2 regions of the Bacillus sp. L381 genome follow, and region 2 is predicted to be linked to the other one. Evidence: riboswitches for the same ligand, from Rfam matches in the RefSeq annotation. Region 2 holds a riboswitch; the other holds the start of a gene.
The links. A riboswitch is a leader RNA that binds a small molecule or an ion and turns the genes downstream of it on or off. The one in region 2 is predicted to bind lysine.
Positions count from the first base shown of each region.

Region 1: it holds a riboswitch for lysine, as region 2 does, so the genes downstream of both, QRX25_RS16110 (amino acid permease) here and QRX25_RS13265 (aspartate kinase) in region 2, are expected to answer to the same signal.

Region 1 is NZ_CP127224.1:3,127,943-3,132,370, reverse strand. Features, by position in the region: gene QRX25_RS16125 (LTA synthase family protein) at 1-1,261, opposite strand, end outside; gene QRX25_RS16120 (metal-dependent hydrolase) at 1,304-1,786, opposite strand; gene sspJ (small acid-soluble spore protein SspJ) at 1,970-2,110, shown strand; lysine riboswitch at 2,233-2,413, shown strand; gene QRX25_RS16110 (amino acid permease) at 2,522-3,934, shown strand; gene QRX25_RS16105 (class I SAM-dependent methyltransferase) at 3,987-4,428, opposite strand, start outside.
Region 2 is NZ_CP127224.1:2,598,008-2,602,435, reverse strand. Features, by position in the region: gene uvrC (excinuclease ABC subunit UvrC) at 1-1,522, shown strand, start outside; lysine riboswitch at 1,584-1,763, shown strand; gene QRX25_RS13265 (aspartate kinase) at 1,889-3,118, shown strand; gene QRX25_RS13260 (YslB family protein) at 3,165-3,611, opposite strand; gene sdhC (succinate dehydrogenase cytochrome B558) at 3,908-4,428, shown strand, end outside.

The DNA.
Region 1 (4,428 bases), 530 kb from region 2:
CAATGAGCTGATCTTGTTTTTCAATTTCAAAAGGAAAATGGTTGGTCAAGGTCAGCAGGCTTGCATAAAACGGCTGCGGAAGCTTCTTTAATTTTTCCGCTGACTGCTCGAGAAACTCTTTGTCCTTCAGGCCCCAGCCCGTTGAATTTTCCTGTGTCACCTGAAATTCATCCGCGTCAAAAAAACGGTCGATTCCGAAGGCCCCGTACATCTCGTCCCGGTTCCAAAAGGCCTTATGGTTGGCATGCAGAACGGCTGAATAGTATTGATGGTCTTTTAACGCATGGTACATCGTATTGAACCGGTGGCCGCTTTTGGTAAAAAAAACGGCGCCGCTGGAAGACGGGTACAGCGAATTCGCGGTGATGAATTCTGAATCTGAGGTTTTACCCTGTTCGGTCTGCTGATAAAAATGAGTGAAATCATAACTTTTTTTCCGCAGCTTATTCATAAACGGGGTAATCTCCTGACCGTTAACCCGTTCATCCATCACAAAACGCTGTGTTGACTCGAGCGTCACAAAAATCACATTGCGTCCCTTTGCAAGCCCGAACTTTGAATCGGACGGGCTGCTGTAGTCGGCTTGAGTGTAATTCGCCACCGCCGCAAGGCTGTCTTCATCTGCAAACGCTTTAGCCCCTGCATTCAGCGTCTGCGAAATGGTGTCATACAAATGAAAGTGGAACAGGCCGATTCCTTTTACGAGCGCTTCGCGATCAAAAGGATGCTTGAACAGCTTCGGCTGCTCGGCCTCAGACAGCGCAAGGTTGCACAGCATGAGGCCGGCTGATGCCCACACATACGCTTTAACGGTCCGGGCGCCTGCTTTTCCCTTACCGGCTGTATCCCTTTTCGCAAGATAAAACAGAACCGCAATATCCAAGAATAAAGCGATATAAAGCGGGTGAAACAACTCTTGGACGCTGCTTCCCATATCGCCCATATTGCTCGCCTGAAATAAAACCGGTATGGTGATAAAATCAATATAAAACCCGTAAAACACCGTGTTTGCGATTAAAATCCCCGTCAGCATCACATTGGCCGAAAGCAAAAAGATCCGCTGTTTTTTTTCCGTCAGGAGCAGGGCGATGCCGAACAGCGGCACAATGAAGCTCAGCGGATTAATGAGAAGCAGACATTCCTCAAGAACAGAATTGTTCTGCAGATCAAAACCGAGCTTATAAACGACATATGTTTTTATCCACATGAACAGGATGGACAAGCATAAAAACCGATGATTTTTGAAAAAGGATTTCTTCATATGTATGACTCCTCACCCTAAAAGCGGAAAGACGCTTTTTGTTTAAGAGATGCGGCCGTGAACCAGTTCGTATAAATAATAGCAGGATACAATCGTTAAGCCGGCCAGCACAAGCTGCTCCGAAAAGCTCCCCGTCCTCATATAAAGGGGAAGACGGAAGCGGATCGCGGACGGAAACAGCAGTTTAATCCCGTTGACGGTCCATGCGTCAAGCACAAGATGGCTTGCCATTCCGATCATCAGTCCGGCGGAAATGCTTGGATTCGGAATGTAGGATGCCGTGATGAAAAACATAATAAGCATAAACAGCAGGCTGTGTGTAAATGTTCTGTGTCCGAACACCGTGCTTACGATTTTGGACAGAACGGGCAGCGTCCTGCCGATTTTGCTTTTCGTATGGCATATATCGGGAATCAGCGCCCCGAGGGCACCCGCTGAGGTCATCAGAACCGGATCATACCCGTAATAATAAGCAATTGCGGAACAAGAAGCGATGCCTCCCATGATGTGTGTTTTTCCTGTCATTTTTCGCTTCTCCTTTTTATTTTTGCCAAAATCCCCTGAATTACAAATATATCAAGAGAATGCATGTTTGATCAACAAACTTTACCTGTAACACCAAAAGGAAGGAGACGCGGATTCCGCATATTCTGCTACGGAAAAAGACACATTATAGGTGTACCTATATTTGATAAAGAGGTGATACAGATGGCTTTCTTTAACAAAGAAAAAGGAAAAAACAGCGATAAAAACAAAAACGTCATTCAAGGTGCGCTTGACGACGCCAGTGCAGCTCTGAAAGACGATCCGCTTCAAGAAGCTGTTCAAAAGAAAAAAAACAACCGCTGACCATATAAAACGGGTAGGGCGAATGCTCTATCCGTTTTCCGTCTAATTTTTCCCTTTGACAGATCTTTTTATCTCTGATAACCTCTGAGTAGAATTGAATGATAAAAATCCTCACTCTTTCTCGGTGAGGTAGAGGTTGCGCTTGATGATGAGTCGCACATGCCAGGCTGACAGGGGCCGCAAAACATGTGTTAAAGGCATCAGCGCCGAAGTGTAAAGAAAGCCGATCCTTCTTTATGCTGGGACTGTATCTGAATAAGTGCAGGACTGCCGCGTGCTTTTTCGCGGAGGGCTATCCGGAGATCAAGAGTGTGTGTTTCTTTAAGCATGGACTTTTGTTCAGGCTTTTTTTGTGTGTAAATATGGTCTCGGGGTCTGGTCCGTACGAATGAACAACCAGGAGGTACAGGAATGGAACAGACGAAAAAATGGGGTTTTTGGTTACTGACGGCATTTGTCGTAGGAAATATGGTAGGATCGGGCATCTTTTCCCTTCCGAGCACGCTCGCAAAAATCGCGAGTCCTTTCGGCGCTACATCGGCATGGCTTTTAACGGGAGCCGGTGTTTTAATGATCGCGCTTGTTTTCGGCCACCTATCCATCCGTAAGCCTGAGCTGACGGCGGGGCCGCAAAGCTATGCGAGAGCGCTGTTCAGCGATCGGAAAAAAGGGAATGCAGCCGGGTTCACGATGGTGTGGGGCTACTGGGTGGCGAGCTGGATCAGCAATGTGGCGATCATCACAAGCCTTGCCGGATATTTAACATCATTTTTCCCGATTTTAACGGATAAGCGTGAAATGTTTTCGATCGGCGGTCAGGCGGTTACGCTCGGCCAGCTGCTGACGTTTGCCGTATGTACGGTTTTATTATGGGGCACTCACACGATTCTCGTCTCCAGCATTAACGGTGCGAGTAAATTAAATTTCGTCACGACGTTTTCAAAAGTATTAGGATTTATCTTTTTTATCATTGCAGGTTTGTTTGTGTTTCAAACGTCGTTTTTCGATCATTTTTATTTTCCGGTTCAAACGGGCCCTCACACAGTTGAGGGAATCGGCGGGCAGATCCACAATGCGGCGATTTCAACATTATGGGCGTTCGTCGGGATTGAATCGGCGGTCATTTTATCCGGGCGCGCCCGTTCGCAGCGCGATGTGAAACGCGCCACCATTACCGGCTTATTGATCGCGCTCAGCATTTATATTATCGTGACATTGATTACGATGGGCGTGCTTCCGCATGATAAGCTTGTCGGCTCGGAGAAACCGTTTGTTGACGTCTTGTACGCGATTGTCGGCAATGCGGGAAGCATCATCATGGCAATTCTGGCGATCCTGTGTCTGTTCGGAACGATGCTCGGCTGGATTCTTCTCGGCTCTGAAGTTCCGTATCAAGCGGCGAAATCAGGGGACTTTCCCGCTGCTTTTGCAAAAACGAATAAACAGGGCAGTCCGGTTGTGTCGTTAATCGTCACGAACGTCATGTCACAGATCTTTATCTTTTCGGTTATTTCCCGGACGATCAGTGACGCGTTTACGTTTTTAACAACAGCGGCGACGCTCGCTTATCTGATTCCGTATCTCGTATCAGCGTTTTACAGCCTGAAGCTTGTTTGGACGGGAGAAACATATGACGAGATCAAGGGTTCAAGAGTGAGGGACGGTTTCATCGCCATCCTTGCCTGCATTTATTCTTTTTACGTCATTATTACCGGAACGGCCGATTTAACGACCTTTATTCTCGGTATCGGGCTGTTCTTCGTCGGTTTGCTGTTATATCCTTTCGTCTCAAAGAAATTTGCAAACAACAGACAATCGGTTTGAAAAAAAGACATCTCATGTCTGTGAGATGTCTTTTTTTGTTTGCGGCAGCGGATTACTTTTTGACGGCGTGTATAAAATGAATGGTCTCGAATGCGGTTAAATAGTCAGTGCGTCCGCTGAAAAAACGCTCATTGACGGCCGCTGGAGATAAGTGTTCATAAATAAGCAGACCTGATGATTCTAACACCTTTTCAATTTCTTCATAGCTGAAACACGATAGCATCGGCTCTCCGCTGGCTGCAGCCATTTTCACCATGTTTTCCACTCTGTTTGACAGTCCTTTTTCTTCAAAGAGCGACTGATCTGCATAATCAAAGACGATAGAGCTTCCGGGAGGGACTTGGTCAAATAATTGAGTAAGCAGGCGGGCCAGATGCTTTTTCGTAAGATAGTATGAAACGCCGAGCAGACTGAAAAAGGTTTTTTGGCGGGAAAAACCTTCTTGGTACAGACGGGTGAAAGAAAGTGAAGCGGCAAAGTCCATCGGTACAAAA
Region 2 (4,428 bases):
ATACGATCCGAAATACAATGTCATGCTGAAAGATGATAAAACCTATCCCTTTATTAAAATCACCCATGAACGCCATCCGCGGCTTATTGTCACCCGGAATGTCAAAAAAGACAAAGGACGCTATTTCGGCCCGTACCCGAATGTTCAGGCGGCGCGGGAAACGAAAAAACTGCTGGACCGCCTATACCCGCTCAGGAAGTGCTCGAAGCTTCCGGACCGCGTCTGTCTTTATTATCATCTCGGACAATGCCTCGCTCCTTGTGTTAAGGATATTTCTGAGGAGACCAACCGCGAGCTGGTTGAAGATATCACCCGTTTTTTAAAGGGAGGGCATAACGAGGTCAAAAAAGAGCTTGAAGAGAAAATGGCAGAGGCGGCGGAAAAACTTGAATTTGAACGGGCTAAAGAATTCCGCGATCAGCTTGCTCACATCGAATCGACGATGGAGAAGCAGAAAATGACCATGAATGACCTTTTGGACCGCGATGTGTTTGCTTATGCCTACGATAAAGGCTGGATGTGCGTTCAGGTCTTTTTCATACGCCAAGGAAAGCTGATTGAACGCGATGTCAGCATGTTTCCGATGTATCAGGAAGCGGATGAAGAATTTCTGACCTACATCGGCCAGTTCTATTCTAAAAACAATCACTTTCTGCCTAAAGAAATTCTGGTGCCTGACAGCGTGGACAGGGACATGATCAGCGAGCTTTTGGAAACCGCCGTGCATCAGCCGAAAAAAGGCCCGAAAAAAGAGCTGCTTTTGCTTGCGCACAAAAATGCGAAAATCGCTCTGCAGGAAAAATTCTCATTAATCGAGCGGGATGAGGAACGGTCAATCGGTGCTGCCGAACGGCTCGGTGAGGCGCTGAACATTTACACGCCGCATCGGATTGAAGCGTTTGACAACTCCAATATTCAAGGTACAAACCCTGTGTCGGCCATGATTGTCTTTATTGACGGTAAGCCCAATAAAAAGGAATACCGCAAATATAAAATTAAAACCGTAACAGGGCCTGACGATTACGGCTCTATGAGGGAAGTCGTCAGAAGAAGATATTCGAGGGTGCTCCGCGAAAATCTCCCGCTGCCGGATTTAATCATCATTGACGGCGGAAAAGGGCAGATTAATGCGGCGCGCGACGTGCTCGAAAATGAGCTCGGCCTTGATGTCCCGGTAGCGGGATTGGCGAAGGATGATAAACACCGAACATCCAACCTTTTGATCGGCGATCCGCTTGAACCGGTGTTTCTGGAGCGGAACAGCCAGGAATTTTACCTGCTTCAGCGCATTCAGGACGAAGTTCACCGCTTTGCGATCAGTTTTCACAGGCAGATCCGGGGAAAAAGCGCCTTTCAATCCGTTTTGGATGATATCCCGGGAATCGGCGAAAAACGCAAAAAAATGCTCTTAAAGCATTTCGGATCTGTTAAAAAGATGAAGGAAGCAAGCCTTGACGATATTAAAAAAGCCGGTGTGCCGGCTGCGGCGGCTCAGCTGCTGTTTGAAAAATTGAAAAAATAGTATTGTGCTTTCCTGAAAAATCTGCTAGAATGTGAACTAATTTCATAAGATCGTGTTATATGGTGAAGATAGAGGTGCGAACTTCAATAGTAAGCTTTTGGAGAATGATGGATTCTGCGAGAAAAGCTGAAAGGGGAGCGTCGCCGAAGTGAATCACATCCCATCGGTGTGTTTTGCTGGCCTTGCATTAAATAAATGTAAGGCTGTCAAGAATTCATTTTCTTGGAGGGCTATCTCGTTGTTCATAATCAATCGTAATGATATGAAAAAGCAATGAGAGCTATTCCTCTCATTGCTTTTTTTATTGTGGACAAAACGCTCTTTTCTCCTCACCCGCACGAACCAAAATGTAAAGGGTGGTCTAGTATGGGTCTTATCGTACAAAAATTCGGAGGCACTTCCGTCGGGTCTGCCGAAAAAATTCAACATGCCGCAAATCGAGCCATTGCTGAAAAGCAAAAAGGCCATGACGTCGTAGTCGTCGTTTCGGCAATGGGAAAATCAACCGACGCGCTCGTTAACCTGGCGGCTGAAATCACATCTGAGCCAAGTAAACGCGAAATGGATATGCTTCTGTCTACGGGAGAGCAGGTCACGATTTCGCTTTTAGCCATGGCGCTTCAGGAAAAAGGATATGACGCCGTCTCTTATACGGGATGGCAGGCGGGTGTCCGCACAGAAGCCGTCCACGGCAATGCGAGAATTACGGATATTGATATCACGGCAATTCAGGCCCAGCTTGCTGAAGGCAGGATTACAGTCGTCGCAGGTTTTCAGGGCGTAACAGAAGATGGCGGCATCACGACGCTCGGACGGGGCGGTTCCGATACAACGGCGGTCGCTCTTGCCGCAGCATTAGGAGCGGATAAATGTGACATTTACACGGACGTTCCGGGCGTGTTTACGACAGATCCGCGGTACGTCCGGTCAGCTAGAAAACTGTCGGGGATTTCTTATGATGAAATGCTGGAGCTTGCAAATCTCGGAGCGGGTGTCCTTCATCCGCGGGCGGTTGAGTTCGCGAAAAACTATCAAGTGCCTTTGGAAGTGCGGTCAAGTACGGAACATGAAGCGGGAACGTTAATTGAGGAGGAATCATCAATGGAGCAGAATTTAATCGTCAGAGGAATTGCATTTGAAGACCAGATCACGAGGGTGTCCGTCACTGGCCTGACAAGCGGGCTGACAACACTTTCAACGATCTTCACCGCCTTGGCAAAACGAAACATCAACGTTGACATCATTATTCAGACACAGGCGGACGATGGGGAAGCGGACATTTCTTTCTCAGTGAAAACGGAAGATGCCGCTCAAACGGTCGCTGTGCTTGAAGAATATAAAAACGCGCTTGACTATGAAAAAATTGAAACTGAAAGAAAACTGGCAAAAGTATCTATTGTCGGGTCAGGCATGGTCTCAAATCCCGGCGTCGCTGCGGACATGTTTGCCGTACTGGCGGAAAAAAATGTACAAGTAAAAATGGTCAGCACATCTGAAATAAAAGTATCAACGGTTGTCAGCGAAAATGATATGGTGAAAGCGGTCGAAGCGCTTCACGATGCGTTTGAGCTTTCTAAACAGCCGTCTGCAGTATAAACGGGCAGGCAAAAAGGCGGGACTTGGAGTCACCGCCTTTTTTCAATTATACAGGGTCCTTCATATCCCATTTTACGGTCAGGACGACTTTATCCGCTCTCTTTTTTACCTGTTCATAAGATTCTGCAATCTGATCGTTCATCAATTGAATCTGTTCGGCTATAAAACCGGCTTCAAGCTGAAAACACGGCTCTTTCTGATGTTTGAGCCTGCTTGATACGAGCGGTCCTTCCAGTTCAAATTCAAGCTCTTGCTTTTTTGATCCGGTATTTGTCAAAGTTCCCCAGCCGGCTTTTTCAAAAAAGGCGGGGATTTCTTCCCACGATTGAAGAGGAAATTTGCGGGCGAGGCGTTTTCCCGCCCAATACATCATGGATGAATGTTCCGGGCCCAGGATATCCGGAAGCACGATTTCCCGGATTAATTCGTAGCCGTATGCGCTGACGTCGAGTTCAGTTAAAGGTTCTAAAGCTGCTTCATAATTATTCTTCATATTATGTATTCCCCTCTCTCCTTCGTTTATTATAGCTTAAACAGGGGGGAGGATTACAGGATGATCCTATAAAACACGTGAAAAAAAGTGAGAAAGATATCGCAGGAAAATAAAATTTTCCCGTCAAATAATCAATTCCGAAAATTATAATTTATGTACACGTTTTCTTGACGCCCATTTGAGGGAGGAGTAAAATGAAATTGTCAATAAATTTTAATAAAGTGCTTACAATTGAAACGAAGTGGGGGCAGAGATTTTAGCACATTTCGCACTTAAATCAAACAGGGGGTAAAGTAATGTCTGGGAACAGAGAGTTTTATTTTCGAAGATTGCATTCCTTGCTCGGTGTTATTCCGGTCGGCATCTTTTTGATCCAGCATTTAGTCGTCAACCAATTTGCCGCAAGGGGAGCAGATGCGTTTAACAAGGCGGCCGGCTTTATGGACAGTCTGCCGTTCAGGTATGCGTTAGAAATTTTTATTATTTTCTTACCTTTAATTTATCATGCGGTTTACGGTGTGTACATAGCATTTACTGCGAAAAACAACGCTGGCCACTACAGTTATTTCAGAAACTGGATGTTTGTGCTTCAGCGTGTCACTGGTATTCTCACCCTTATTTTCGTCAGCTGGCATGTGTGGCAGACGCGGATTGCCGCACAGATGGGCGCTGAAGTCAACTTTGATATGATGGCGAATATTTTGAGCTCGCCGTTCATGCTCGGTTTTTACATTGTAGGCGTTTTATCGGTCATTTTTCACTTTTCAAACGGCTTATGGTCTTTTGCGGTCACATGGGGGATCACGGTCACGCCGCG